Regions from separate parts of the Kitasatospora sp. NBC_00240 genome, predicted to be linked through region 1. Evidence: riboswitches for the same ligand, from Rfam matches in the RefSeq annotation. Region 1 holds a riboswitch; each other region holds the start of a gene.

What was found. Region 1 has a riboswitch for cyclic di-AMP ahead of OG689_RS44820 (transglycosylase family protein). Riboswitches for the same ligand answer to the same signal wherever they lie in the genome.
Region 2: linked by a shared signal. The riboswitch ahead of OG689_RS19350 (M23 family metallopeptidase) and the one ahead of OG689_RS44820 (transglycosylase family protein) in region 1 are both predicted to bind cyclic di-AMP.
Region 3: linked by a shared signal. The riboswitch ahead of OG689_RS32575 (transglycosylase family protein) and the one ahead of OG689_RS44820 (transglycosylase family protein) in region 1 are both predicted to bind cyclic di-AMP.
Region 4: linked by a shared signal. The riboswitch ahead of OG689_RS29690 (NlpC/P60 family protein) and the one ahead of OG689_RS44820 (transglycosylase family protein) in region 1 are both predicted to bind cyclic di-AMP.

What each region holds. Positions count from the first base shown of each region.
Region 1 covers NZ_JAPEMU010000001.1:4,173,444-4,180,535, reverse strand. Annotated here, with positions in the region: gene OG689_RS17595 (hypothetical protein) at 84-707, shown strand; gene OG689_RS17590 (MazG family protein) at 896-1,837, shown strand; gene OG689_RS17585 (SDR family NAD(P)-dependent oxidoreductase) at 1,946-2,389, opposite strand; gene OG689_RS17580 (cytochrome P450) at 2,537-3,790, shown strand; cyclic di-AMP (ydaO/yuaA leader) riboswitch at 4,021-4,192, shown strand; gene OG689_RS44820 (transglycosylase family protein) at 4,198-5,130, shown strand; gene eno (phosphopyruvate hydratase) at 5,376-6,662, shown strand; gene OG689_RS17560 (septum formation initiator family protein) at 6,807-7,092, shown strand, end outside.
Region 2 covers NZ_JAPEMU010000001.1:4,584,954-4,592,045, reverse strand. Annotated here, with positions in the region: gene OG689_RS19375 (SpoIIE family protein phosphatase) at 1-167, opposite strand, end outside; gene OG689_RS19370 (PP2C family protein-serine/threonine phosphatase) at 242-1,402, opposite strand; gene OG689_RS19365 (TetR-like C-terminal domain-containing protein) at 1,639-2,208, opposite strand; gene OG689_RS19360 (alpha/beta fold hydrolase) at 2,296-3,150, opposite strand; gene OG689_RS19355 (YiaA/YiaB family inner membrane protein) at 3,324-3,614, opposite strand; cyclic di-AMP (ydaO/yuaA leader) riboswitch at 3,847-4,009, shown strand; gene OG689_RS19350 (M23 family metallopeptidase) at 4,022-4,873, shown strand; gene OG689_RS19345 (hypothetical protein) at 5,016-6,059, opposite strand; gene OG689_RS19340 (GNAT family N-acetyltransferase) at 6,094-6,657, shown strand; gene OG689_RS19335 (sensor domain-containing protein) at 6,778-7,092, shown strand, end outside.
Region 3 covers NZ_JAPEMU010000001.1:7,589,788-7,596,879, reverse strand. Annotated here, with positions in the region: gene OG689_RS32590 (DUF397 domain-containing protein) at 1-146, opposite strand, end outside; gene OG689_RS32585 (hypothetical protein) at 662-1,555, shown strand; cyclic di-AMP (ydaO/yuaA leader) riboswitch at 3,043-3,239, shown strand; gene OG689_RS32575 (transglycosylase family protein) at 3,245-4,516, shown strand; gene OG689_RS32570 (hypothetical protein) at 4,931-5,131, shown strand; gene OG689_RS32565 (LacI family DNA-binding transcriptional regulator) at 5,278-6,306, opposite strand; gene OG689_RS32560 (glycoside hydrolase family 13 protein) at 6,332-7,092, opposite strand, start outside.
Region 4 covers NZ_JAPEMU010000001.1:6,933,428-6,940,519, forward strand. Annotated here, with positions in the region: gene OG689_RS29685 (NlpC/P60 family protein) at 221-1,255, shown strand; cyclic di-AMP (ydaO/yuaA leader) riboswitch at 1,773-1,949, shown strand; gene OG689_RS29690 (NlpC/P60 family protein) at 2,011-3,084, shown strand; gene OG689_RS29695 (NlpC/P60 family protein) at 3,328-4,392, shown strand; gene OG689_RS29700 (hypothetical protein) at 4,476-5,702, shown strand; gene OG689_RS29705 (glycosyltransferase 87 family protein) at 5,770-7,092, opposite strand, start outside.

The sequences.
Region 1 (7,092 bases):
CGCCCGTACGCGCCGCGCCGTGCGCACGGTCGGTCCGCACCGCCCTTCCGCACCCCGCCGCACCCTCTGGGGAGGCTCCCGCAATGAACCGCCTGGCCACCTTCCGGCGCGCCGTCGCCCCCGCCGCCCGGGCGCTGCCCGCGGCCGTGGCCGGCCTCGGCGTGCTGCTGCTCTGCTCCTGCGGCGGGCCCGTGCAGGCGGGCGCCGCGGCCGTGCTGGACGGCGAGCGGATAAGCCTGACGGCGGTGCAGGAGCGGGTGGCCGAGCTGCGCACGGTCACGGCGGCCTCGCCCGGTGACGCCGAGGCGGGCGCCGAGGGACTGGCGCGCCGGGCGGTCACCCAGCTGGTGCTGGACGCCCTGGTGTCCCGGGCGCTGGCCGACCGCGGGCTGAGCGTCGGCGCCGGCGAGGCGGCGGCGGCCCGCGCGGCGGACCAGGCCTGGGCGGGCGGCGCGGCGCAGCTGGAACAACTGCTGGCCGCCCGGGGCGTCCCCGCGACCGAGGTCGACCGGTACTACCTCCAGCAGGTGGGCATCCGCCGGCTGGCCGCCGCCCGGGGGCAGGACGCCGGGACGGAGGCCGGGGACACCGAGGTCCGCCGGGCACTGGCCGAGGCGGCGGACGCCCTGCACGTCCGGGTCAATCCCCGGTACGGCAGCTGGGACGCGCAGCGGGTCGTGCTCACACCGGACCGGCCCGACAGCTGAAGCCGGCCCGACCGCCCGGCCGGGGCGCCCGCCGGGTCCGGGTGCTCGCCCGGCCCGGCCGCCGTCCACGGCCCGGCAGCCGTGCCCGGGGCCCGGGCACGGACCGGTAGGTTCGGAGGGTGACCACGTCTACGGCAGCCCCGAAGCTGATCCTGCTCACCACCACCCACCGGGTCGCCCCCGGTCTGATGTCCTGGCCGGCCTGGGAAGCCCTGCGCGGCGCGGGCCTGGTGCTGGCGGCGGACCCGGCGCACCCGCAGCTGCCCGCCGTCCGCCAGGCGGGTGTCCAGGTGGAGATCGTCGAGCGTGGCACCGCCCCCGCGCTGGCCCGCCGGCTGTCCGCCGGGCCCGAGCGGGTCACCGTCTGGCTGGGCAGCCCCGACGGCGACCCGGGCCTGACCGACGCGCTCGCCCGGCTCGCGGTCGAGGAGGCCGGGTCGGTGCCCGAGATCGAGCTGCTGCCCGGCTCCTACGACCTGCCGGGCGCGCGGCTGCTCGACCTGGCCTCGGTGATGGACCGGCTGCGGTCGCCCGGCGGCTGCCCGTGGGACGCCGAGCAGACCCATGCCTCGCTGGTGAAGTACCTGGTGGAGGAGGCCTTCGAGCTGGTCGAGGCGATCGAGGAGGGCGACCGCGAGACACTGCGCGAGGAGCTCGGGGACGTCCTGCTGCAGGTGTTCTTCCACTCGCGGATCGCGGAGGAGCACTCCGAGGACCCGTTCTCCATCGACGACGTCGCGGGCGACATCGTCGAGAAGCTGATGTACCGCCACCCGCACGTCTTCGGCGACGTCGAGGCCGAGGGGACGGCCGCGGTCGAGGCGAACTGGGAGCAGCTGAAGGCGGCCGAGAAGCAGCGCGAGTCCGTCCTGGACGGTGTGCCGGCCGGCCTGCCGGCACTGGCGTACGCGGCGAAGCTGGTCTCCCGGGTACGTCGCGCGGGCTTCACCGCCGTGCCGGACGCCCCGTACGAGCTGCCGGCGGAGCTGACCGCGGAGTCGGCGGGCCGGCTGCTGCTCGCGGTGGCGCAGCGGGCGCACGACGCCGGCGTGGACGTGGACGCCGCGCTCCGGGCGAGTGCCCGCGGCTACCGCCGGGAGGTCCGGGCGGCGGAGGGCCTGGCGGACTGAGCCGGGCCGCCCGGGCTCTGCGCCGGGCACGCGGGCGGCCGGCCGGGGTCGGACGGAGCGCGGCCGACGGCGCGAGGTCGGGTGGCGCGGGGTCGGACGGGTCCGGCGTCAGCCGCGCTCGGTGCCCGCGGCGGTGCCGGTGAGCGCTTGGTCGTCCGCGGGCCGGCGCTGCGGCGGGACGACCTCGCTGATCGCCTCGCCGACGAGGGCGAGCAGTTCGGCGAGCCGGTCGAGGTGGCCGGGCAGCTCGGCCGGCGAGACGATCCGCTCGCCGTCGGGCCCGGCGACGCAGAACAGGTCGATCGGGCCGAGGTGCTTCTCCGCGGTGTCGACCAGGGCGGCCACGTCGCTGGGGCGGTGGATGTCGCCGCACACCCCGACCACCGGGCAGCCGGGGCGGTCCAGTTCGGCGGCGAGGTCCTCGGCCCGGTTGGGGTGCTGGTCGGCGATGAGCACCCCGGCGGCGCCGGCGGCCGTGAAACGGCGGGCCAGATCGGCTCCCGAACCGCCGTCCAGTACCGCGATGACCACCACTGCCCCGGCTACCCGCATGGGTGCGCTCCTCCCTGTGGGCGACACCGCACCGGCGCCCACCAAAGACATGTCGGAGGATCCTAGGCACGTCACGACCCTCTGCGACAGGGATTACCCATCAGGTGACCAGGCTCACGCCTGCCGGCCACCGGATACCGTCAGGTCATGCCGGATCAGCCGAACCCCGCCCAGCCTCCCCTCTTCACGTGGGAGTTCGCCGCCGACCCCTACCCCGCGTACGCGTGGCTGCGCGAGCACTCCCCGGTGCACCGCACCACACTGCCGAGCGGCGTGGACGCCTGGCTGGTCACCCGGTACGCGGAGGCCCGGCAGGCGCTGGCCGACGGGCGGCTCTCGAAGAACCCGGCGAACCACAGCGAGCAGGCGCACCGCACCGGGCGGGTGGGGATCCCCGGTGAGCGCAGCGCCGACCTGATGACACACCTGCTGAACATCGACCCGCCGGACCACACCAGGTTGCGGCGGCTGGTCTCGAAGGCGTTCACACCGCGCCGGGTGGCGGAGTTCGAGCCCAGGGTGCAGCAGCTGACCGACCGGCTGATCGACTCCTTCGCCGGGCGCGGCTCGGCCGACCTGATCCACGAGTTCGCCTTCCCACTCCCCATCTACGCGATCTGCGACCTGCTCGGCGTCCCGCCCGAGGACCAGGACGACTTCCGGGACTGGGCGGGCATGATGATCCGGCACGGCGGCGGCCCGCGCGGCGGGGTGGCCCGCGCGGTGAAGAAGATGCGGTCCTACCTGCTGGAGCTGATCCACCGCAAGCGGGCCGACCTGGGCGACGACCTGATCTCCGGGTTGATCCGGGCCGGTGACCACGGGGAGCACCTCACCGAGAACGAGGCCGCCGCGATGGCCTTCATCCTGCTGTTCGCGGGCTTCGAGACCACCGTCAACCTGATCGGCAACGGCTTCTACGCGCTGCTGCGCCACCCCGAGCAGCGCGCGCTGCTGCAGGACTCGGTGGCGGCGGGGGAGAGCGCGCTGCTGGCCACCGCGGTGGAGGAACTGCTGCGTTACGACGGCCCGGTGGAGCTGGCCACCTGGCGGTTCGCGACCCGTCCGCTGACCATCGGCGGGGTGGACATCCCGGTCGGCGACCCGGTCCTGGTGGTGCTGGCGGCGGCGGACCGCGATCCGGCACGTTTCGCGGACGAGAACACCCTCGACATCGCCCGCAAGGACAATCCGCACCTCGGTTTCGGCCACGGGATCCACTACTGCATCGGCGCGCCGCTGGCCCGGCTGGAGGGCCAGGCCGCACTGGCCACGCTGCTCACCAGGCTGCCTGATCTGCGGCTTGCGGCGGAACCGGAGGAACTTCGCTGGCGCGGTGGGCTGATCATGCGTGGACTTCGTGAACTCCCGGTCGAATTCACCCCGGCGAAGGCGCTCTGACCGGCCCGGTCACGCTGACGGCGTGTCGGACAGACTCGCTCACGGGCGCTCAGAACATGCATCAATGCGGACATTTAGGCGTGGTTTGTAAACGATCCGCCGACTGTCGTAATTTCCGTGTGATGTATGCGATATGAGCTTGTGATTGATGTGAGGATCTGTCTACTCTCCCTGGTGTTCGCAGCTGCGAACACCCGTGCGCGGAACGCCGAGTCCTGCCCGCCGCGCTGCCGGGAAACCGACCAGACCCTTGGGCAGGGGCGGGGGACCCAGGATTTTCTGCCGTTCCCCACGGCTTGGGGTGAAGCCGCATCAGGTGGAAGAAGGATTCCGCCCGAGGCGGCCGGGCCACCTCCCGGTCCGAACCCGACAGCTCACCTCGCAGGCGTGCGGAGAGGGACTTGTCCATGCTGTTCGTTGGTAACGGTCGTCACCGTCGTCGTACCCAGACCGAGAAGGCCATCGCCGTGGCCGGCGTCGCCGGCGTCGGGCTCGCGATGCCGCTCCTCGCCGCCACCGGCGCCCACGCGGCCCCCGTGTCCGTCTGGGACAAGGTCGCCCAGTGCGAGAGCGGCGGGAACTGGAGCATCAACACCGGCAACGGGTACTACGGCGGACTCCAGTTCAGCCAGAGCACCTGGAAGGCCTTCGGCGGCGGCCAGTACGCCCCGCAGGCGCACAAGGCCAGCAAGGGTCAGCAGATCGCCGTCGCGGAGAAGGTCCTCTCCTCGCAGGGCCCGGGCGCCTGGCCGGTCTGCTCGGTCAAGGCCGGCCTGACGAAGGGCGGCGCCTCCGCCCAGGTCGACACCGCGGACGCCGCCCCGCAGAGCGCCTCGCAGGACACCGGCACCAGGAGCGCGCAGCCCGCCCCCACCACCGCCAAGCCCGCCAAGCCGGCGCAGTCGAAGCCGGCCCGGGCCACCCGGGCGAAGGTCTCGACGGACGACCAGGGCGCCTCGTCCGGTCGCGGCGAGGCCCAGGACCCGGACTTCTCCGGCCGCACCGGCTGGGACGCCGCCAACAAGGTCTTCTGGTACCAGGTCGACGGCGGCTGGCACTGGACGAGCCACCAGAACGTCTACGAGCGCCACGCGGGCGACGACGCGTCCGAGACCCGCACCGCCCCCACGGCCGAGCCCGCCGCACCGGCCGCGCAGGTCACCCCCGCCGCCGCGACGACCGGGCGGGCCTACACCGTGCAGCCCGGCGACACCCTGGGCGGGATCGCCGGCAGCCAGGACGTGGCCGGCGGCTGGGGCGCGCTGTACGACGGCAACCGCTCCGTGGTGGGCGGCGACCCGAACCTCATCCTGCCGGGCCAGGTCCTGAACCTCGGCTGAGCACGGCGCGCGGGGTCGTGCCGTCCGGTGCGGCCCCCTTCGCCCGCTTTCGCCCCGCTCTGGGTGCATCCCGTGGGGCATCCAGGTGAACTACCGGTGGGTAGCCCGGCCACACGCTGAGACGGGACCCAGGCCGACGTGGCCGGGAGAGCCCGTGCGGTTAGGCTCTGGTCGTAACGACTCCGCAATCGTCCGCAGGACTCCACAACGGTCCGCGGATACCTGCTTCCGCTAGGAGATGCCTCGTGCCGTCCATTGATGTCGTCGTAGCCCGTGAGATTCTCGACTCGCGTGGCAACCCCACGGTCGAGGTCGAGGTCGGCCTCGACGACGGCAGCACCGGCCGTGCCGCTGTCCCGTCCGGCGCCTCCACCGGTGCCTTCGAGGCACTTGAGCTGCGCGACGGCGACAAGAACCGCTACTTCGGCAAGGGCGTGGAGAAGGCCGTCCTGGCCGTCATCGAGCAGATCGGCCCGGAGCTCGTCGGCTACGACGCCACCGAGCAGCGCCTGATCGACCAGGCCATGCTCGACCTGGACGCCACCCCCGACAAGTCCTCGCTCGGCGCCAACGCCATCCTCGGCGTCTCGCTCGCCGTGGCCCACGCCGCCTCCGAGGCCTCGGACCTGCCGCTGTTCCGCTACCTCGGCGGCCCGAACGCGCACGTCCTGCCCGTCCCGATGATGAACATCCTCAACGGTGGCTCGCACGCGGACTCCAACGTCGACATCCAGGAGTTCATGATCGCTCCGATCGGCGCGGAGTCCTTCTCCGAGGCCGTGCGCTGGGGCGTCGAGGTCTACCACACGCTCAAGGGCGTGCTGAAGGAGCGCGGCCTCTCCACCGGTCTGGGCGACGAGGGCGGCTTCGCCCCCAACCTGGACAGCAACCGCGAGGCGCTCGACCTCATCGTCGAGGCCATCAAGAAGGCCGGCTACGTGCCCGGCAAGGACGTCGCCCTGGCGCTGGACGTCGCCGCCTCCGAGTTCTACAAGGACGGCGCCTACCAGTTCGAGGGCAAGGGCCTCTCCTCGGCCGAGCTCATCGACTACTACGCCGAGCTGGTCGCCTCGTACCCGCTGGTCTCCATCGAGGACCCGCTGGACGAGCAGGACTGGGACGGCTGGAAGGCCATGACCGTCAAGCTCGGCGACAAGGTCCAGCTGGTCGGCGACGACCTGTTCGTCACCAACCCGGTGCGCCTCGCCAAGGGCATCGAGACCGGCACCGCCAACGCGCTGCTGGTGAAGGTCAACCAGATCGGCTCGCTCACCGAGACCCTGGACGCCGTCGAGCTGGCCCAGCGCAACGGCTACCGCTGCATGATGTCGCACCGCTCCGGCGAGACCGAGGACGTCACCATCGCCGACCTCGCCGTCGCCACCAACTGCGGCCAGATCAAGACCGGCGCCCCGGCCCGCTCCGAGCGCGTCGCCAAGTACAACCAGCTGCTGCGCATCGAGGAGATCCTCGACGACGCCGCCGAGTACGCCGGCCGGGGTGCCTTCCCGCGCTTCAAGTACGAGGCCTGACCTCGCCACGAGGGCTGACGCCCTCGGCGAGAGCTGTCCGCCCCGAGTACGGGGGCGGACACACAGCCGCTGCACCGGTGCCCCGGCTCTCACCCCGTAGGGTGGGGGCCGGGGCACCGGCGCGACCAGGAGGGGTAACGGGAGATGGCAGGCTGGAAGATTCCGGGCTTCGCGGCGCGCCCGCGATTCACCAGCCGGGCGACCGTGCTCGTCCTGGTGCTCTGCTCCCTGGTGGCGATCCTCGCCTACCCCACCCGCCAGTTCATCTCCCAGCGCTCGGAGATCTCCGCCCAGCGCGCCAGGGCCGAACACGCCAGACAGCAGGTCGAGCAGCTCCGCCGGGAGAAGGCCCGCTGGCAGGACCCGGAGTTCGTCAAGGCCCAGGCCCGGGCCCGGCTGCACTACGCGATGCCGGGGGAGACCCCGTTCA
Region 2 (7,092 bases), 410 kb from region 1:
GTGATCCAGGCGGGGCCCTCGGCGAGGATGGTGCCGAGCAGTTCGCCCGCGCCGGAGCAGTTCAGCAATAACCGCACGCAGCGCATCGGGCTGCGGGCGACGGAGCCGGTGAGCGGGCTCCGGCTCTCGTCCTCGGAGGGGGGGAGCCACGGGGAGGTCAGGTCCATCGGGCTACCCGGCCTTTCCGTTCCGCAGGGGGGTCACGCCCTTGGGGCGAACGTAATTTCTTCATCCTATTTGTTCAACTCGCGAATGGGGGTCCGAGACGCCGGACCACGACCAGGGACCGGTCGTCGGCGACGTCCCGGGCGACCGCGCGCAGCAGCCGGCCGGCCGGGCCGCCCGCGCTCCGCGGCGCCCGCAGCACCGGCTCGGCGGCGGCCAGCAGCCGACCGATCCCGGTCTCGATGTCCTGGCCGGGCACCTCCACCAGGCCGTCGCTGTAGAGCAGCAGGGAGTCGCCGAGCGCCAGCCGCCCGCGCGTCGCCGGGTACGGGCTGCCGGGCAGCAGCCCGAGCGCCGGACCGCCGTCGCCGCCGAGCAGCCAGCTGCCGCCGCCCTCCCGGCGGTAGTGGGCGGGCGGCGGGTGGCCGGCGTTGAACAGCCGGTACTCCCCGCTGGCCGGCCGCAGCGCGAGGTGCACGGCGGTCGCGAACTCGTCCTCCCAGCCGAGCCCCACCAGGTAGTCGTTGGCGGCGGGCAGGAAGGACTCCGGCGGCACCGAGCCCAGCAGCATCGCGAACGCGCCGGACAGGTGCATCGAGCGGGCGGCGGCCCGGCTGCCCTTGCCGGAGACGTCCACCAGGACGACCTCCAGCAGGTCCTGCTCGGGCCGGTCGGCGCAGAGCAGGAAGTCCCCGGAGAAGGAGTTGCCGCCGACGGGCGCCAGCGCCCGGTCGAAGTGCCAGTCCAGCAGCCGGTCCGGCAGGCGGCCGAGGGCGTGGGTGTGCTCGGAGAGCTCCAGCAGCATCGAGTCGCCGCGCAGGCCGCGCAGGCCCAGCCGGTTGCGGAACCGCGCCGTCGCCAGCCCGGCCACCGCGGTCAGCGCGAGCACCACGGTGACCCCGGACCGTACGCCGTGCGGCTCGTGCCAGGCGGCGCTGAGCGCGCTGCCGGCCAGGACCCCGGCCACCAGGGCCAGCTGCCGGCGGGTGCTGAGCACCAGTGCGCCGCAGACCAGCGGGAGCACCAGGGCGGACGGGGGCCAGCTCGCCGGCAGGAGGACCGACATCGCGGTGAAGAGCGCGGTGAGCCCCAGCAGCAGGAGCAGCGCGTCGCGCGCCGCGGCCGGGTCGCCGTCGAGCAGTCGGCTGCCCCAGCGGCCGAGCGGTCCGCGGCGGGCGGCCCGCGCCCAGCGACGTGGGCCGGTCCGGCGGCGGGCGGCCTCCTCGGCTGCGGGCACGGCAACCTCTCCCGGGGTCCGGCGGCCGGCACCGACCGCCTGTGTGATCAGTCAATCTAGTGCCGAATGCCCGTTTGCTCCCCTTCCGGGCCCGGCGGCGCGGCCGGTCGTGGGTCGTCCGGCCGCGGGTCGGCCGGTGCGGCGTCCGGGCGGCGGGAACGCGGTGCGGGAGCGGTCCGGGCGGGCTGCCGGGCGGCTGCCGGGCGGTCAGGCCTCCGGCCGGCCGCAGCGGGCGGTCAGGCCTTCGGCCAGGCCCGCAGCCCGCCGGTGACGACCCCGATCAGCCGGTCCTGGGTGACGGCCTGGTCCTCGGAGCGCTGGAACCCGCCGGCGATCGACAGCGAGGCGAAGCCGTGCGCCACCGAGCGCACGGTACGGGCCGCGTGGATCAGCTCGGGGCCCTGCAGCCCGTAGTCGTACAGCACCGCGACTATCACCTCGACCAGCTCGGCGGCGGCCCGGGTCAGTTCGTCGTCGGGCTGCGGGGCCTGCGGCAGGGCGCTGTACCGGTTGGGGTGCTCGACGGCGTACGCGTGGTAGCCGCGCAGGACGGCCTCCACCGCGTCGTCCCCGCCGCGGCCGACCGCGGACTTGGCCAGCCGGGTGGCCAGCTCCTCGGTGACCCGGACGGCGATCAGCCGGCGCAGCTCGGTGAGGCCGCCCGGGACGTGCTTGTAGAGGGACGGGGTGGCGACCCCGGCCCGCGCGGCGACGGCGGCCAGGGTGAGGGCTTCGGGGCCTTGGTCGTCGATCAGGCCGAGGGCGTGGGTGACGACGGTGTCCGGGGTCAGTCCGGCGCGTGGCATGGGGGCCTCCAGAAGGGTGGTGCGGCGCCGAGGTGCGGCGCGGTGGGGGAAGGCGGCCCGCGCGGGGTGGCCGGGCGCGGGGCGGGCTCAGCCCTGGGTGTCGGCGGTGCTGGGCCGGGACTCGGTGAGCGAGGCCAGGAAGGGCACCAGTGCGTCGGCGGTGGCCTGCGGGAACTCCGCCATCGGGTAGTGGCCGGCGCCCTCGATCATCACCTTGCGGGCGTTGAGCGCGGCGGCCTGGCGGTCGGCGACGACCTCGGGCTTGGGGAAGTCGGGGTCCTTGCTGCCCATCACGACCAGCGCGGGGCAGGTCACCGCGGCCGACCAGCCGACCGGCGCGGAGTCGCCGCGGACGTAGCCGCGGGTGGCGGTCTTCCGCCCCGGGGTGCGCAGCGAGGCGACCAGCTCGGCGCGGTACTCGGCGAAGTCGGCCGGCTTGGCGGTGGGGAAGGCCAGCTTCTGGTACATGCCCCAGAAGGCGGGGAACTGGATCACGGCCGAGCCGAGCACCTTGACCAGGCCGCGCTGGAAGGCGGTCTGCGGCAGGTTCTCGACGAAGGCGTCCAGCAGGGCGATCCCGGCGACCCGGTCGGGGGCGTCCCCGGCGACCTTGACCACGCTGGCGCCGGTGTAGGAGCTGCCGACCAGTACGGCGCGCTCGATGCCGAGGTGGTCCAGCAGGGCCAGGACGTCGTCGGCGATGGCGGCGGGGGAGTAGTCGTCCCACGGGATCGAGGACTCGCCGAAGCCGCGGATGTCCATGGTGATCACCCGGTGGCCGGCCCCGGCCAGCAGCGGGTGCAGGTGGCGGTAGGCGGAGCGGGAGTCGAGCATGCCGGGGACCAGGAGGACGGGCGCGCCGCTGCCGTGCTCGGTGTCGTCGAAGGCGATTCGCCCGCCGGGGACGTCGAGGTAACGGGTCGCGAGAGGAGTGGTGGACATCGCGGGCCTCCTTGGCCTGTGGGCCGTGCCGTCGGCGACTTGCCGATAGCCATAAAGCTAAGGCTAATAGCCTTAGCTGTCAAGGAGTGACGTCCGGTGTCCGATTCGGCCGGCCGCCGTGCGCCCGGCCCGCCGCCGGGATGCGGCGCCCTGCGCACCGGCCCGGCAGGGCGTCAGATGCCCTCCACCTTGAAGGGGTCGTGCTCGGCCAGCAGCTTCTCCAGCCGGGCCTGGTCGACCCGGGTGACGATCTCGGTGCTCTCCTGGCGGTCACGGATCACCTTGGCGAGGGTGAACGAGGAGGTCACCGTGTACAGCAGGCCGATGCCCAGAAAGGCCCTGGTCCATGCGCCTACCGGCAGGTAGGCGATGCCGACGGCCAGGGCGCCGCCGGAGATCGCGAAGGACAGCACGGCCTGGACGTAGTACGCCGCCGTGGTACGTGACTGCATCGAGGTGCTCATGCGGCCAGGATGGCCAAGCGTCATGTCGCGCACATGAGTACGGGTACTCAGATTCAGGTGCGGTTTGTTGACGCCTGTTCACGATCCGTAGTGCCCCCGGATGGTAACCATGCCAAATCGCCCATTCCGCCCCATGAAAATGTTGACTGCCCTCCCTGGACGGCTTGGAATCAGGGGCTCCTAGGATTAACGTTTGATAACGCAGCGCGGTCGGCAACGCCGTATCCACGGCACCGTGCGCTCGCCTAATCCCGCACGACCGGCCCTCCGGGGCAGGTCAGGGAGCCGGGGAACCACCGTTCCTTGGGGTGAATCGGCCAGGCCCAGGCCCGGCCGTAGGAGACCTTCCTGCTCCGAACCCGTCAGCTAACCCGGTAGGCGCGAAGGAAGGAAAGGAGCGCGCCTCCGTGGCGTCGTCGCACTCTCCGGCACACCTCCCGGGTTCCACCGGCACCCAGCTGCTCGACCACCCCTGGCCGCCCGCCCACGGCGGTGCGTACGGCGAGGCCCGGGACGAGACCGCCCCGCCGGCCGACAGCAACCGGCACCGGATGCCCCGTCAGACCCGCGGAACCGGCCCGCTGCTCGGTGTCACCGCGGTGGCCGCCACCCTCGGCGCCACCGGATTCGCCTCCGCGACCCCCGCCGCCGCACCCGCCGTGATCTCGCCGGACGAGACCACCGTGCTCTCCGCCGATCCCGGCCTGGCCCTCGCCGCCCGCATCCAGCTGCAGGCCGACAGCCAGCGCACCGCCGCCGAGGAGGGCGCCCGCCTGCAGGCCGCCAAGGAGGCCGAGGCCAAGCGCGCCACCCAGCAGCAGGAGGCCCAGAAGGCCGCCGCGGCCGCCGAGAAGGCCAAGCTCGCCGCGATCCAGCTGCCGGTCCGCGACTACTTCCTCTCCGCCCACTACGGGCAGAGCGCCTCGTACTGGTCGCACCTGCACACCGGCCTCGACTTCGCCGCCTCCACCGGCACCCCGGTGTACTCGGTCGGCTCCGGCACCATCACCTCGGCCGGCTGGTCCGGCTCGTACGGCTACCGGATCATCCAGACCCTGCCCGACGGCACCGAGATCTGGTACTGCCACCTCTCCTCGATCATCAAGGCCTCCGGCAAGGTCGTGCCCGGCCAGCAGATCGGCAAGGTCGGCGCCACCGGCAACGTGACCGGCCCGCACCTGCACCTGGAGGTCCGCCCGGACGGCGGCGCCCCCGTCGACCCGGAGAGCTGGCTGGAGCAGCGCGGCCTCACCCCCTGACGGATCGGCCCGCCCTGACGGATGGGGCCCTGCCCCGACGGGTCGGCCCTCGTGCCGGCGGGCGGCGGCACGCCCCGCCGGGCCTGCCGCCACCCCCTGACGGACCCTCCCGGCCCCGGCCCCCGCCGGGACCGGCGGGCCGTCACTCCCGCGGGCGGTCCGGCTCCGGCGCCCCGGCCGACCCCTCGGGGGAGCCCGGCGCCGCAGCGTCCTCCTCGGCCCACTGCTCCTCGCCGGCCCACTCCTCCTCCGTGGCCCACTGCTCCTGACCGTCCCACTGCTCCTGGCCGTCCGGGCCGACCTCGCCCTCGGGCTCCTGGGGCAGCTGCGCCAGGTACGCCTCGATCTCCTCCGGGCCCGGCTCCGGCGCCAGGTCGGAGTACTCCTCCACCAGCAGCCGGGGCAGCCCCGGCACCGTCCACTCGCCGAACAGCCGCATCGCCTCCACGGCCGCCGCCGCCTCGAAGGACTCGAAGTCCCCGGCGAGCTCCTGCGGCATCGGCCGGCCCAGCGCGTTCAGCTCGGCCAGGTTGCGGTAGCTGCGCTCCATCAGCCCGTTCTCCAGCAGCATCCGGGCTCCGTCGGTGGCCATCCCGACCGACATCAGCCGGGTGGGACCCCAGCCGCCGTCGCCGTCCACCCGGTCCAGCACGCCGGAGTCCTCCAGCGCCTCGTACGCCGCGATCCGCTCCGCCGGGCCGAGCTCGCGGAACCCGTCCAGCCAGGCCCGGACCGCCGCCGGGTCGTCCACCGCCACGCCGTCCGCGCGCAGCAGCAGGGTGTACAGCCGGGGCCAGGTCACCAGGTCCGCGCGGCGCAGCAGGCCGGTCGCCACCTCGCCCTGCCACTCGGCCTCGGCCAGCAGCCGCTCCTGCCGCTTGGCGTTCAGCCGCTTCGCCGCCCGCTGATGGTCGATCAGCAGCCGCACCGCCGCGCCGTACGCCAGCGGGTCCTCGCCGGGCGCCGGCTGCACGTACAGGTAGAGCCGCTCGTACAGCAGGTGCTCGACGGCCGCCGAGGTCAGCTCGGGCCAGCCGTCGCGGATCCGGCCGCCGCCGAGTTCGAGCAGCGTCAGCACCGCCCGCAGCGGGCCCTCGGCCACCGGCCCGCGGTCCTGGGCCCGCGCCCAGGCGGTCAGCTCGGCGGTCCGGGTACGAGGGGCGAGCCGCAGGTCATCGTCGTTCATGTGACGTACGGTAGCCGCTGTACCGTTGGCGGACATGGTCCCCGTACTGCTCACCGGCCCGCGTCTGGTCATCCGCGAGTTCCACCACACCCCCGGCGACATCGACGCGTTGCACGCCGTCTTCGGCGATCCCGAGACGGCCCGATACCTCCCCTTCGAACCACGCGACCGGGAGACCTGCGCCGACCAGATCGCGCTCTACCTCGAAGAGGCGCAGAAGGATCCGCGCAGCACCTACCGCCTGGCCGTGACCCGCCTGGAGGACGGCGAGGACGCCGTGCCGATCGGTAACGCCGTGCTCGGGGTGGAGCCCCAGCGCGCCGGCTTCGTCGGCTACGCGCTGCGCCGCGACACCTGGGGCCTGGGCTACGCCAGCGAGATCACCCGGCTGATCTGCGGCTTCGGCTTCGGCACCCTCGGACTGCACCGGCTGTACGCCCGGGTCGACCCCGCCAACACCGCCTCCGCCCGGGTGCTGACCAAAGCCGGGTTCCAGCTGGAGGGCCGGATCCGGCACGACCTGTACCTGCGCGGGACCTGGCACGACGCCCAGCAGTACTCGCTGCTGGAGGACGAGTGGACCGCCCAGGGCGGCTGACAGGGGGTTAACCCCACCCCGGACCGGCCGGTGGGCCGGATACCGCCGCCGCGCCGTCCGCGGGACCGTTGAGGTGTCAGCAGGAAGCGAACCGGAACACCACGAGGGACCGAGGCGGCCATGATCAGCAGCAGCGCGGAACGCGGCGAGTACGACGGCTACGAGGCCCACCGCCCGGCCCGGGGCGGCGGGGCCCGGCCGGCCCCCGGGTTCTGGCGGGCGCCGTTCAGCCGCTCGTACTTCCGCGAGGTCGGTTTCACCCTCGGCGGCCTGCCGATCGCCGTCGCCGGGTTCGTCGTCGCCGTCACCCTGTTCTCGCTCGGCCTCGGCACCCTGGTCACCGCGATCGGGCTGCCGGTGCTGGTGGCGCTGCTCGGTTCGGCCCGGGGCTTCGGCGCCCTGGAGCGGGCCCGGGCCCGGGGCCTGCTCGCCCTG
Region 3 (7,092 bases), 3.4 Mb from region 1:
GGGAAGCGAGAGTTGCGCATCGCGACATCGCCCCCCGGCAGTGCGGCGAACTCGACGCAGTTGCCCTGGGAATTGCTGTGCATGCTCTTCTGCCAGACCACTCCCTCAAGGTCCGCAGCCGCCATGCCGTTGTACGTGTGGTGCATAGAAATCTCCCGAAGAGACCGGAGTAGTCGTCCAGTTCGGCGCGCGGCACGTCGGGCCGCCCTCCACCGGCCCGGCCCCCTGCCGGCTCGGCACACGCCTCACTTGACGTGATGATAGCTGCAGTGCACGTGCATCAGCACGGGACGTTGCAGGTGCACGAGGAACCACCGGGCGTCATGCAACCAGTCGGGGAACCGCTCGGTCGACGGTACGTAAGCGGACAAACTTGACCGAACCACAAACCGCGCGATAACCGCCCGTAGGCAACTCCCCGCGCAATGTTGATCTTCGACTGCCGGGAGTCGCGCCCCCGTGACCCACAGTCAGTCGGCCCGGGCCGTGTGATACATGTCACCCGACGGCCCGGGTGGCGCCGCCGCACCGGGGAGATCCGGGTGACATGACCACCATCCCGGCAGGTTTGTCGCCCTATGACCGAAATGACGGCATGCTCACCGCTCGACATCGGCAGCCGACTGCGACTCTGCCGGGTCGATGTCCTACGATCTCCGCCATGAGCACCGCAGCCATCCCGGGCGCGCCACTGCCCGTCCGCACTCCAGGCTCCCGTGCGCGGGGGCGCCATCGTCGACCCGAGCGCCCCGAGATCCCGGCCGGATCGCCGGCCCTCGTGCTCGCCGTGCCCGCCACCGCGGGCCCCGAGTCCCGGCCCGTGGTCGACGAACTGCTGTCGATCGTCCGCAGCGAGCAGTCCGGCGTCGAGACCGCCGCCGCCTACCTCGCCGACGACTCCGCCGAGGAATCCGGCCCCACCGTGGCCGAGCTGATCGCCCAGGCCCTCGACGCCGGTCTGCCGGCACCCGTGGTGGTGCCGCTGCTGACCGGCCCGCACGGCTTCCTCGACGACCTGCACGCGCTGGCCGCCGGCAGCGGCGCCACGATCACCGACGTGCTCGGCCCGCACCCGCTGCTGGCCGAGGCCGTCCACGTCCGGCTGTCCGAGGCGGGGCTGGCCCGCGCCGACCGCGCCCGGCTCTTCGCCATCGCCACCGCGGCCGACGGCGTGGTCCTCACCACCGTCGGCGGCGAGGACGCAGCGGCCGCCGCCGGGATCACCGGCGTGCTGCTCGCCGCCCGGCTCGCCGTACCCGTCGTCTCCGCCGCCCTGGACGTGCCCGGCTCGGTGGCCGCGGCCGTCGACCACCTGCGCGCCACCGGCTCGCAGCGTCCCGCGCTGGCGCCGCTCGTGATCGGCCCGGAGGCCGACCCCGAGCTGCTCGCCACCGCCGCGGAGGAGACCGGCTGCCCCAGCGCGGCCCCGCTCGGCGCCTACCCGACGGTCGGCCAGCTGGTCGCCTCCACCTACCTCTCCGCCCTTGAGGTCGCCCTGGCCCAGCTGGAGCAGGCCCGGGAGCAGGAGCCGGAGCACGAGCAGGCCGCGGAGTGACCTCCGCGCCGTGACGACCGCCCGCAGGGGCCCCGGATCCGTCCGGGGCCCCTGCGGCGTTCCCGGGGTCCGAACCCGCCCACCGGGCACCGGGCGGGCGCCGGCTACCTCGGGGGCGGGGCAGGGCGCCTCAGGACCGGGGCCCGCATCGCGCCCGGGGGCGGCAACGGTCCGATCCCAGGACCGGCCTGAGCGCAGGTCAGGCCCGGACGTGTGACGGCCCGGAAGCAGCGGGGTGGAGCGAGGGCGTGCGGGCGGCAACGGGCGGCGCGGCGGGTCGATCGGGAGGCCCCGAACGGCACCCCGACACCCGCCGAGGAACACCGGTCCGCGCTTCCGCCGAGCAGGCGCACGGCCACTCCTCGGCGCCTGACCGGAGGCCGTCCGTCGCCCGTCGGGGGCGGGTCCGACGGCGGGCCGCACTTCGCGCACCGGTTTCGTCCGCGACGCGCGCCGCAGGGCTCGGTCGGCAGGGCAAGCAGGGCACGGCGAACCCGGGAGCGTCGCCGCGGCAGACGGCCGCCCGGGTGCGGCGGCTGAGGCCGCCTCGGAAGATGACGCCCCCTCCGACGACGGTCCGGGGACGGACGAAGTCCCGGCCGGCCGCTCCTGCCGGGTGACGGTGGCTCCGCCGGCAATCCGACGCGCGGACCACATCCTGACGGGAGGGCACCTGCCCGTCCTCCGGTGCGCAGGCCGGACGGTGACGGCAGGTCCGACGCCGGGCCTGGCCCCGATCCGGGTGCCCGGGACGTGAGGGCGGTGCCACCCCGGAGCCGGCACTCCCCGGCCCGCACCCCCGCGCCGCCCGGGGGAATCTCACGACGGGGGCGGGGCGGACCGTCCGCGGGCCGTTGCCCGGCGCTCGGAGGTCGCCACTCCGGCACCCTGGCCGGCGCCCGCCTCCCCGGCGAGGTGCGGGGCGGGTACGGCGCGACCGGCCGGCCCCGGCATCCCGGAAGGGCATGACCGGGGCTCACCTCCCGACGCGGGGAAGGAATTGCCAAGATATGCCCTATTTGATCCAAATTGCCCGATATTAAGAACGTCAGCTCCCCACCCCCGCCGACACCCACCACGGCACCGACGGCGAGCCGGCCAGGCCCCCCGTCGAATGATTCGCCCCGCCTCGATAGCAAATGCCCGACTGTACCCAAATGCCGGATTACACCGGACTGTCGCGCGTTGTACCAGATTGCTCCGCAAGGACTTTGGTCACGGGAGCGAGCCTCCCGCCCTCCGGTTGCGGGCCTTCGGCCGCCGTGGTTCCGTGCCCTCCGTCGCACCCGTGAGGTCGCCCGGGGATCCCCTGAAGGACAGGCAGAACTCTCCGACGGCACGGCATTTACCTGAAATCGGGCATTTTTGATCATGTCGACCCGTGTGCCACAACGAATCCAGGGTCCTGTGACGAGCGCCACACATGTTTGCGGTTTGAACTTAAGTCTGCTTAACGTGCTCCCCGTTCGTGGTCACACGGACCCAGTTCATCCGCAACGCCGAGGCCTGCCGTCGGATGCGCTGGCAGCGCGAATACGCACCACGGCAGGCGCGGGGGACCCAGGTAAGTCGCCCCGGACCGGTTCGCACCGGTCCAGGGGCTAGGGGTGAAGCCGTGCTCAGCACGGCCGGGCAACTCCAGCCCGAATCCGACAGCTCACCTCGCAGGCGTGGGAGAGGAACATCTTCATGCTGCCCACCAACGGCACCCGTCTGTCCAGCCGCACCCGTCGCGTGATCGCCGCCGTTGGCGTGGCCGGCGTCGGCCTCACCATCCCCTGCCTCACCTCCGGTGTCGCCAGCGCCGCCTCCGTGGCCACCTGGGACAAGGTCGCCCAGTGCGAGAGCGGCGGCAACTGGAGCATCAACACCGGCAACGGCTTCTACGGCGGCCTCCAGTTCACCAACAGCACCTGGGCCGCGTTCGGCGGTACGGCGTTCGCCTCGCGCGCCGACCTCGCCACCAAGGACCAGCAGATCGCCACCGCCGAGAAGGTCCTCGCGGAGCAGGGCCCCGGCGCCTGGCCGGTCTGCTCGATCCAGGCCGGCCTGACCAAGGGCGGCACCCCGGCCGCCGTGGACACCGGCGCCCCGGCCGCCGCCAAGCCCGCCACCCCGGCCCCCGCCACCCCGGCCCCCGCCGCCCCGGCGAAGCCCGCCGCGCCGGCCGCGCAGGCCCCCGCCAAGAGCGACAGCTCCAAGGGCTCCGCCGACTCCTGGTCCGGCAGCAAGTCCTGGTCGCAGCAGGGCAAGTGGTCCAAGGACGACCGCCGCACCTACACCGTGATCGCCGGCGACTGGCTGTCCGCCATCGCCGACAAGAACCACGTCCAGGGTGGCTGGGAGCGTCTGTACGAGCTCAACAAGTCCGTCCTGACCGAGGGCCCCGACTCCATCTACCCGGGCCAGCACCTGGCCCTGGGCGGCGGCGACGCGACCGCCACCAAGTCCTCGGACAGCTCGGACTCGGCCAAGAAGTTCGACTGGTTCAACAAGTCCGACTCGGCCACCGCCACCAAGACCACCTCGGCCAAGCCGGCCGCCGCCGAAGCCGCCGCCCCGGCGGCCCAGGCCTCGACCGCCCAGGCCCCCGCCGCCTCCGGCAGCATGGCCGCCGCGGTCTCCTTCGCGCAGTCGAAGGTCGGCCAGGCGTACATCTACGGCGGCACCGGCAACGGTGGCTGGGACTGCTCCGGCCTGACCCAGGCGGCCTTCCGCGCGGCCGGGATCTCCATCCCGCGCGTGGCCGCCGACCAGGCCGCCGCCAGCACCCACGTCTCGCTGGACAGCCTGCAGCCGGGCGACCTGCTGTTCTGGTCCAACAACGGCAGCGACTCGGGCGTCTACCACGTCGCGATCTACACCGGCAACGGCAGCTACGTCGAGGCCGCCAACCCGAGCGCCGGGGTCCGCACCGAGACCATCGCCAACTGGGCGCCGGACTTCGCGGGCCGCATCTGATCCGCCCCCGGTCCGGCCTGTCGCCGGTCCTGTTCGATACGTTTCGGACCGGTTCGTCCCGGTCCGATCCGGCAGCGGTCCGCGGCACCTGACGCCGCCGCAAGCGCGCCGCCGTCCCGGGAGAGTCTGGTCGCTCCCCCGGGGCGGCGGTGTCGGCCGTTCCGGGCCGCGGGGACGGCGGCGGGTCGCCGGGCCGTGGACGGTGTCGTCGGGTCGTCGGGTCGTCGGGCCGGGTGTCCGGGGTCCGGGGTCCGCCCGACGGGAGACCTCGGAGCCCGCTCTCCACGCCCCGCCGAGCGGCCGCGCGGCCCCCGGACGCCCCGGCGGGGACACGGCTGCGGCCGCCCGGGGCGGCCATGGCCAATCGCGTCGGCAGCGGGCAAGCTGGCCCTCCGTACCCGAGGAGGAGTCGCCATGCCCAGGATCACCGTCACGCTGGATTCGGACCTCGCGATCGAGGCGATGCTGCTCGCCGGCACCAGGAGTCCGCAGGACGCGGTGGAGCTGATCGTCCGTGACTACCTGGCCCGGGGCCACCGGACCGAGGCCCGGACCGGCGACGCCGCCGACGGGCGGCGGGTCACCCCGGACCGGCCCACCGCCCAGGAGGGCTGAGCCTGGGCCCTCGGGCCACGGCCGACGGGCGGGTAAGCCGGCCCGAAGGGCGGACGGACAGCAGTGGGCCCCGACGCGTCCAGGACGCGTCGGGGCCCAATCCTGTCCGGCAGGGGCGGCGCGGGCCGCCCCTGGACCGGCTGTGCTCAGTCGCCGCGGTTGGCCCGGGCGCCGGTGGAGCCGCGCATGACCAGCTCCGGCTGGAACATGAACTCGCCGCGCTGGACGGCGTTCCCGCCGACCTCCTCCAGCAGGGCGTCGACGGCGGCGGTGGCCATCGCCTCGACCGGCTGGCGGATCGTGGTCAGCGGCGGTTCGGTGAAGGCGATCAGCGGCGAGTCGTCGAAGCCGACCACCGAGATGTCCTGCGGCACGGCCATGCCGCGCTGGCGCACGGCCCGGATCGCGCCGAGCGCCATCATGTCGCTGCCGCAGACGATCGCGGTGCAGCCCTTGTCGAGCAGGGCGCCGGCCGCCGCGTGGCCGCCCTCCACGCTGAACAGCGTGTGGTGGACCAGGCCCTCGGCCTCCTCGCGGCTCACCCCGAGCAGGTCCGTTATGGCCGCGGTGAAGCCCTCGATCTTGCGCAGCACCGGGACGAACCGGCGCTGGCCGACGGCCAGGCCGATCCGCTCGTGGCCGAGCTCCACCAGGTGCTGGACGGCCATCCACATGGCGGCCCGGTCGTCCGGCGAGATGAACGGCGCGGCGATCTTCTCGCTGTAGCCGTTGATCAGCACGAACGGCACCTGGCGGCCGGTGAGCTTGGCGTACCGGTCATGGTCCGCCGTGGAGTCCGCGTGCAGGCCGGAGACGAAGACGATGCCCGCCACGCCGCGCTCGACCAGCATCTCCACCAGTTCGTCCTCGGTGGAGCCGCCCGGGGTCTGGGTGCAGAGCACCGGGGTGAACCCGTGGCGGCTGAGCACCTGCTCGATCACCTGGGCGAGCGCGGGAAAGATGGGATTGCTCAGCTCGGGGGTGATCAGCCCGATCAGCCCCGCGCTGCGCTGGCGCAGCCGGGTCGGCCGCTCGTAGCCGAGCACGTCGAGCGCCGCCAGCACGGTCTGCCGTGTGGTGGCGGAGACGCCCGCCTTGCCGTTGAGGACGCGGCTGACGGTCGCTTCGCTGACCCCCGCCTGCGCCGCGATGTCCGAGAGTCGCGCCGTAGTCACGATCCCAGAGCCTATTGCAACCACGTCACACCGCCCACCAGATGGTGCTGTCCGCCGCCAGATCGATCTCTCCGTCCAGCACGACAGCCTCGGCCGAGGAGAGCAGGATACGGCCAGGAGCCGCCATCCGGACCGGCTCCGAGCCCGTGTTCGCGGTGCAGACGAAGGATCCGAGCGCGCTGTCGCGGCGGAAGGCCACCACGCTCTCGGGGGCGTCCAGCCAGCTCACCCCGGTGCCGGCGCCGAGCGCGGGGTGCTCCCGGCGGACGGCGAGGGCGCTGCGGTAGAGCTCCAGGGTGGAGGTGGGGTCGCCGGTCTGCGCCTCGACGCTGAGCTGCGCCCACTCGGCGGGCTGCGGCAGCCAGCTGGGGCCGCCCGCGTCCGGGCCGAAGCCGTACGGGGCCTCGGTGCCGGACCACGGGATCGGGACCCGGCAGCCGTCGCGGAAGCCGTCCTGGCCGGCCTGGCGGAAGAAGGACGGGTCCTGGCGGACCTCGTCGGGCAGGTCGGTGACGTCCGGCAGGCCGAGCTCCTCGCCCTGGTAGACGTATGCCGAGCCGGGCAGCGCGAGCATCAGCAGGCTGGCGGCGCGGGCGCGGCGCAGGCCGAGCTCCCGGTCGCCGGGGTTGCGGATCTGGGTGCCGCCGGGCGGGTTGGCGAAGCGGGTGGCGTGCCGGGTGACGTCGTGGTTGGAGAGCACCCAGGTGGCCGGGGCGTCGACCGGGCGCATCGCGTCCAGCGAGACGTCGATGACCTCGCGCAGTGCGGCGGCGTCCCAGTGGGTGC
Region 4 (7,092 bases), 2.8 Mb from region 1:
CGGGCGGCCCGGGGCCCGGATGCCGGGCGGCCGGCCTTGACAGCTGGTCAGGGCCTGGACGGCGGGAGTGTGTGGGTCAGGTGAATTCCCGGCCGAGGCCTCAAGTTGGTGGCCCTGCGGGAGTGGCGGAATGCGCTGATCTTCACTAGGGTCTGGCGTCAAACCTATTTTCCGGATACTCACTCGTTCGGGTGAGCCCGCAGGAAGAAGGAGCCGGTCCTTGGCCTCCCACCGCCGTCCGAAGCAGCCGAGCCGCGCGCGGGTGACCGTGCTCACCGCTGCCGCCGCGACCGCGGTCGCCCTGTCCGCCCAGATGAGCGCGCACGCCGCGCCCACCACGCCCTCCAAGAAGGAGGACGTGAAGGCGCAGGTCGACAAGCTCAACGAGGAGCAGGAGCAGGCCGCCGAGCGCTACAACGGCGCCAAGGAGCGGGCCGACCAGCTTCGCAAGCAGGCGGACCAGATCCAGGACCAGGTGGCCCGGGGCCAGGACCAGATGACCCACCTTCAGGCGGGCCTGGCCGAGGTGGCGGGCGAGCAGTACCGCACCGGCGGCATCGACCCGTCCGTCCAGCTGATGCTCGCCTCGGACCCGTCCGGCTACCTCCAGCAGGCGACCAGCGTCCAGCAGGCCACCTCCAGCCAGGCGGAGGCGCTGAAGGGTCTGCAGGACCAGCAGCGCCGGCTCGACCAGCAGAAGATCGAGGCCGCGGCAATCCTCTCCTCGCTGGACGAGACCACCCGGGACCTGAACCAGGCCAAGGCGGACGTCAACAAGAAGCTCCAGGAGGCGAACGCGCTGCTGAACTCGCTCAGCGCCGCGGACCGCGCCTCGGTGGTCCAGGGCGACGGCCGCGCCTCCCGCGACTCCGTCCGGGTGGACCTCGGCTCGCTGCCGCAGGCCGCCGGTTACGCCGGTGTCGCCGTGGCCAACGCGATGAGCAAGCAGGGTGCCAGGTACGTCTGGGGCGCCACCGGGCCGAGCACCTTCGACTGCTCGGGCCTGATGGTGTGGGCGTACGGCCAGGCCGGCGTCTCGCTGCCGCGCACCTCGCAGTCCCAGGGCAACGTCGGCGTGCGCGTGCCCTCGCTCGCCGAGGCCCAGCCGGGCGACCTGGTCGTCTACGGCTCCGACCGCCACCACGTCGGGATGTACATCGGCAACGGGCTGGTGGTGCACGCGCCGCACACCGGCGACGTGGTCAAGGTGATGAAGGCCGACGCGATGCCGATCAACACCATCCGCCGGGTCTGACGCACCGGGAGGCGCGGGCCGGGCGCGGTTAGCGCCCGGCCCCCTCGCCGTCCGGGCCGAGCGGGCCGGGCCCCGGGTGCGGGGGGTCACCTGATGCGTCCGGGCGCGGCGAGCGTCGGACCGCCGGGGCGGGCGGTGCCGTAGGGACTCCCGGGAGCGGGTGAGGTCCTGCCGAACGGGCGACAACGGGCCCATTTCGGACATTTGTTGATTGTTTGCCACCTTCGACATGCCCGGGCGCCCCGACATCCCGCTGTGATCTGGAACACGTGCCCCCGGGGTCCCTGGCGACCACATGATGAAAAACCATCAGCCCAGGGTGGACGGATGGTCACATCCGGTCATAATCACAATCGAACTTGGGTGGAGTTCCAACTTTTTTCCTACAACGATTTGAACGGATCACGGTTTCGTTACTAGGGTCATGCCTCGAACCACCGCGCAGTCGATCACCCAGCCTGGGTGGCGGCGGGGGTTACCGCCGAGTCCGAGAAGCAGCACGGGCAGTCAACTGCCCGACGGGGAAGCCCCTCCGGGGGAGCTGTGGAACGGAGCCGGGGAACCACGTTCCTCGGGGTGAATCGGCGCCAGGTCGGCCGGTCGTCGTGAGACGTCGGGCCGGTGAGGCGTCGTAGGGCATCTCTTCCAGCCCGAACCCGTCAGCTCACCCGGTAGGCGGCCGTAGGAAGAAGGAGTCCGCCTTCGTGGCGTCCCATCGTCGTCCCAAGCCCGCCGGTCGTGCCCGAGTTTCGATCATGACTGCTGCCGCTGCCGCCGCCGTGGCCCTGTCCGCCCAGGCCGGCGCCCACGCCGACCCGGTGCAGACCAAGGACCAGGTCAAGGAGCAGGTCGACCAGCTCAACGAGCAGGCCGAGGTCGCCACCGAGGCCTACAACGGTGCGCAGGCCAAGCAGCAGGACCTGCAGAAGCAGGTCGGCGAGATCCAGGACCGGGTGGCGCGCCAGCAGGCCCAGGTGACCGATCTCCAGGGCGGCCTCGCCGAGATCGCGGCGGAGCAGTACCGCAACGGCGGCATCTCGCCGACCGTCCAGCTGATGCTCTCCACCAGCCCGGACAACTTCCTCAACCAGGCCGGTTCGATCAACCAGGCCGGTGACTCGCAGAGCAACGCGCTGAAGGAGCTCCAGGCCCAGCAGCGCAAGCTGGACCAGGACAAGTCCGAGGCGCAGGGCAAGCTCGCCGAGCTGGACACCACCACCCAGCAGCTCAAGGCCAGCAAGGACGAGGTCCAGGGCAAGCTCGCCAAGGCGCAGCAGCTGCTCAACACGCTGACCGAGCAGGAGCGCGAGGCGCTGAAGGCCGCCGAGGCCAAGGCCGCCGCGGACGCCAAGGCGAAGGCCGACGCCGCCAAGGCGCAGACCGACCGCGCCTCCCGCGACACCACCCGCAGCCCGCTCAGCAGCGGTGGTTCGACCGCGGCCGCCTCCACCCCGGCGCCCTCGAGCGTCCCGGCCAGCGGCCGGGCCGCCGCCGCCATCGCCGCCGCCGAGACCAAGCTCGGTGCCCCGTACGTGTACGGCGCCACCGGCCCGAACTCCTTCGACTGCTCGGGCTTCACCGGCTGGGCCTACGCCCAGGCCAACGTGTCGCTGCCGCGCACCTCGCAGGCGCAGGCCTCGGCCGGCAAGCGGATCGGCACCAACATCGCCGACGCGCAGCCCGGCGACCTCATCATCTACTACGGCGGCATGACCCACGTGGGCCTCTACGTGGGTGGCGGCCAGATCATCCACGCCCCGCACACGGGTGCGAACGTCCGCTACGAGTCCGCGACCGTGATGCCGATCTCGGCCATCGTCCGGATCTGACGCGGCCCGCGCCGCAGCTTCGCCGGCTCCTTCCGCAGGCCCGGCCCCGGTTCGTCCGGGGGCCGGGCCTGCGGCGTTCCGGCTGCCCGAGCTGATGTCCGATTGGGGGTCAAATATTCGGGTTGGGAGGGGTTTGGACTCGGTCGCGAGGACTCGCTAACGTCTGCCCCCGGACCTCCGCTCGGACGGTCGCCCACTCCGGGCGGCGGCGGTGGCCCGGCCGCAGGAATGGAGCCGCGCCGCATGGCGATGCACCGCCGTCACCCACTGCCAGGTGTGCACACGCTGGTCCGCGCGCTGGTGCTCACCGCCGCCGCCGGCACCGCGCTGGGTGTTGCGGCCGGCGGCAGCGCCTTCGCCGCCCCCGGCGTGCCTGACGGACCGCCGGACCGCAAGGACGTCAAGGCCCAGGTCGACCAGATCTACGACGAGGCCGAGCAGGCCTCGGAGAAGTACAACGCCGCACTGGAGTACCAGCGCCGGCTGCTCGGTGAGAGCGGCGCCCTCCAGCAGCAGGTGGCGGCCGGCCAGGAGGAGCTCAACCGGCTGCACGGCGAACTCGCCACCGTCGCCGCGGCCCAGTACCGGGCCGGCGGGATCGGCCCGACCGCGCAGCTGATGCTCGCCTCCGACCCGGAGGGCTACCTGTCCCGGGCCCGCAGCCTGGACCAGGTCGCCGAGCGGCAGAGCGAGACCCTGCGCGAGGTGGCCGAGCGGCAACGCCGGCTGGACCAGCGCCGCAGCGAGGCCACCGCCAAGCTCGCCGAGCTGGAGGAGGCCCGCCGGGCGCTGGCCGACAACAAGGAGCAGATCCAGCAGCGCCTGACCGAGGCCCAGCGGCTGCTGAACAGCCTCGGCGTGGCCGGCCGGACCCGGCTGGCCGCCCAGGACGCCCGGGACGCCGAGCAGCGGGCCACCCGGGGCACCGACCGGCTGGACCTCGGCACCGCCCCGCCGGCCTCGGACCGTGCCGCCGCCGCGCTGGCCGCCGCCGTCACCAGGATCGGCTCCCCGTACGTGTACGGGGCGAGCGGGCCCGGCGCGTTCGACTGCTCGGGTCTGATGTACTGGAGCTGGCGGCAGGCCGGCGTGAGCCTGCCGCGGACCTCGCAGGGCCAGGCGCGCGCGGGACAGCGGGTCGCCCTGGCCGATGCACGACCGGGAGACCTGGTGATCTTCTACGGGGACAGGCACCACGTCGGCATGTACGCCGGCGGCGGCGTCGTCGTGCACGCCCCCTACCCCGGCGCGCGGGTCCGCTACGAGAGCGTCAACGCGATGCCGGTCACCGAGGTGGTCCGGCTCTGAGCCCTCCCCGGCCGCTCCAGGCGGACCTCACCCGCGACCTGCCGCGCGACCTGCCCCGTGCAGCCGGCGGGGCGGGTCGCCGTGTGCTGTCCCGGCGCGGTGCGCTGCTGCTGGCCGCCGGCGGCCTGGCCCAGCTCTCGCTGCCGCCCGCCACCGCCGCCCGCCCCGCCGCGGCGCGGGGTCCCGGCGCCGCCGAGCTGTCGGCGCTGCTCGCCGCCCGTGCCGACGCGGTGCGTACCCACGACCCGGCGGCCGCCGCCGCGGGCAGCACCACGGCCGGCCGCCCGGCCGCCGCTGAGCTGCTGGCCAGGACCGCCGCCGTACCGCTGGCCGCACTGGCCTACCGGGTCACCTCCACCGGCCCGCCGGACGCCGCCGGCCGGGTGACCGCACGGGCCGAGCTGGCGGTCCGGATCGCCGGCTACGACGAGTACCCCGCGTTGTTCTCCCGGCGGCTGGAGCTGGCCGGGGAGGCCGGCGCCTGGCGGGTCGGGCGGGAGGAGCCGGACGGCGGCGCCGTGCCGCTCTGGGACCTGGGCGCCGTCGAGGCCGCCGCCGGCGCGCACTGCCTGGTGCTGGCCACGTCCGGCGGCGCCGTCCGGCCGGCCGCACTGGTGGAGGTCGCCGACCGGGCGGTTTCGGCGGTCGGCGCGGTCTGGGGCGGGGACTGGGCCGGCCGGCTGCTGCTGGAGCTGCCGGCCGGGCAGGAGCAGTTCGCCCGGCTGCTGGACGTCCCGCCGGCCGACTGGGCGGACATGGCGGCCGTCACCACCGCCGCGGCCGGCGCCCCCTCGCACACCCCGGCCGACCGCGTCCTGGTCAACCCCGAGGCGTACACCAGGCTGAGCGAGCTCGGCCGGCAGGTCGTCACCACCCACGAGGCCACCCACGTCGCCACCCGGGCCGACACCCGGCCCTGGACCCCGCTCTGGCTCTCCGAGGGCGCCGCGGACTGGACCGGCTACCTGGGCACCGGCCGCACCGCCCGGCAGATCGCCCCCGAACTCGCCCGCGACGTCGCCGCCGGGCGGGTGCCCGCCGCACTGCCCGCCGACGCGGACTTCACCGCCGGGGCGGCGGGCATCGCCCAGGCGTACGAGCTGTCCTGGCTGGCCTGCGACCTGATCGCCGCCCGGTACGGGCCGCAGCGGCTGGTCGCCTTCTACCGGGCGGTGGCCGCGGCGGGCCCCGGCCCGGACCGCGAGGCACGGCTCGACCAGGTGCTGCGGACGGAGCTGGGCACCGGGCTGGACGACTTCACGGCGCGCTGGAGGGACGAGATACGCACCCGGCTCTCCGGCACCGGCTGAGGCGGCGTGGAGCCGTCGGCCGGGCACACCGGGCCCGGAGCCGCGGGAGCGCCCGAGGGCCGGCCGGTCAGCGCTCGGCGCCGGCGTGCGGACGGTCGATGCCGTCCAGCAGGTCCTGCTCGTAGGCGATGCCCGGGCGTACGGGGTAGGCCGGGTTGGCGGTCAGCTCCAGCGGGGCCGGCAGCACCACGGTGGGGGCCAGGGTGGCCGGGGTCCGGCTGGAGCGCCACAGGCGCACGCAGGACAGCACGGCGGCCACCAGCAGCAGCAGGTTGCGCAGCCCCAGGACGACGACGCCCCAGGTGTGGCTGGCGGTGACCTGGCCGAACAGCAGCGGGAACTCCAGCATGGTCAGCGGGGTGGCGAGCAGCACCAGCACCGCCACCGGGCGCTGGCTGGTCGCGCGGACGCTCAGACAGACCGCGGCCACACCCACCAGCCAGACCATGTACTGCGGGCTGATCACCCGGCTGGTCACGGTGAACACCAGCAGCGCGGCGAGCGCCGCGTCGTACGTGGTGGCCGCGGTGCGGCGCTTCGCGGTGAGCCGCCAGAACAGCAGCCAGGCGAAGCCGGCCAGGGTGCCGGCCACCATCACCTTGGAGATGACGTCGACCCAGGGCCCGAGCATCTCGGTGGAGCCGTAGTTCATCTTCACCTGGCCGTCCCAGGTCCCGGCCATCCGCGCGAAGTGCAGCGGCATCGCGCCCAGCGACTCCACCTCGATACCGCGGTCCTTCTGGAACTTCAGGAACTCGAAGGCGCCGTTCATGCCGGCCGCCAGCAGGAAGCCGAGGCTGCCCGCGGTGGCCGCCGCCGAGGTCCAGGAGCGCCGGGTGCGCCGGCCGGCCGGGGTGCCGATCAGGGCCAGCAGCGGCCAGACCTTGATGATGCCGCCCAGGCCCAGCAGCAGCCCGCCGATCGCCGGGCGCCGCAGCAGGGCCAGCAGCCCGGCCACCGCCAGCGCGGTGACCAGCAGGTCGTACCGGTTGTAGATCATCGGGCCGAGCAGCGGCACGCCGGCCACCCAGACCCAGGCGCCGCTGTAGCTGCGGCCGGGCCGCACGCCCGCGCGCATCAGCAGGCCCATCGAGAGGGCGTCCACCACACCGCAGATCACCCAGAAGGAGACCAGGTAGGACCAGGGCAGCAGGCCCGGGAGCATGATCACCAGGGCGGCGCCGGGCGGGTACTGCCAGGTCACGTCGTCCAGCGGGAAGGTCCCGGTCTGCAGCACGCCGTACCAGCCGTGGTAGATCACCGAGACGTCCGCGGTGATGTCCCCGCCCAGCCTGAGCACGCCGGTGACCATCAGCAGCAGCAGAGCCCGGGAGGCCAGCCAGCCCGCCCCCAGTGCCCACAGTGCCCCGCCGGCCGGTCGCGGCCGCCC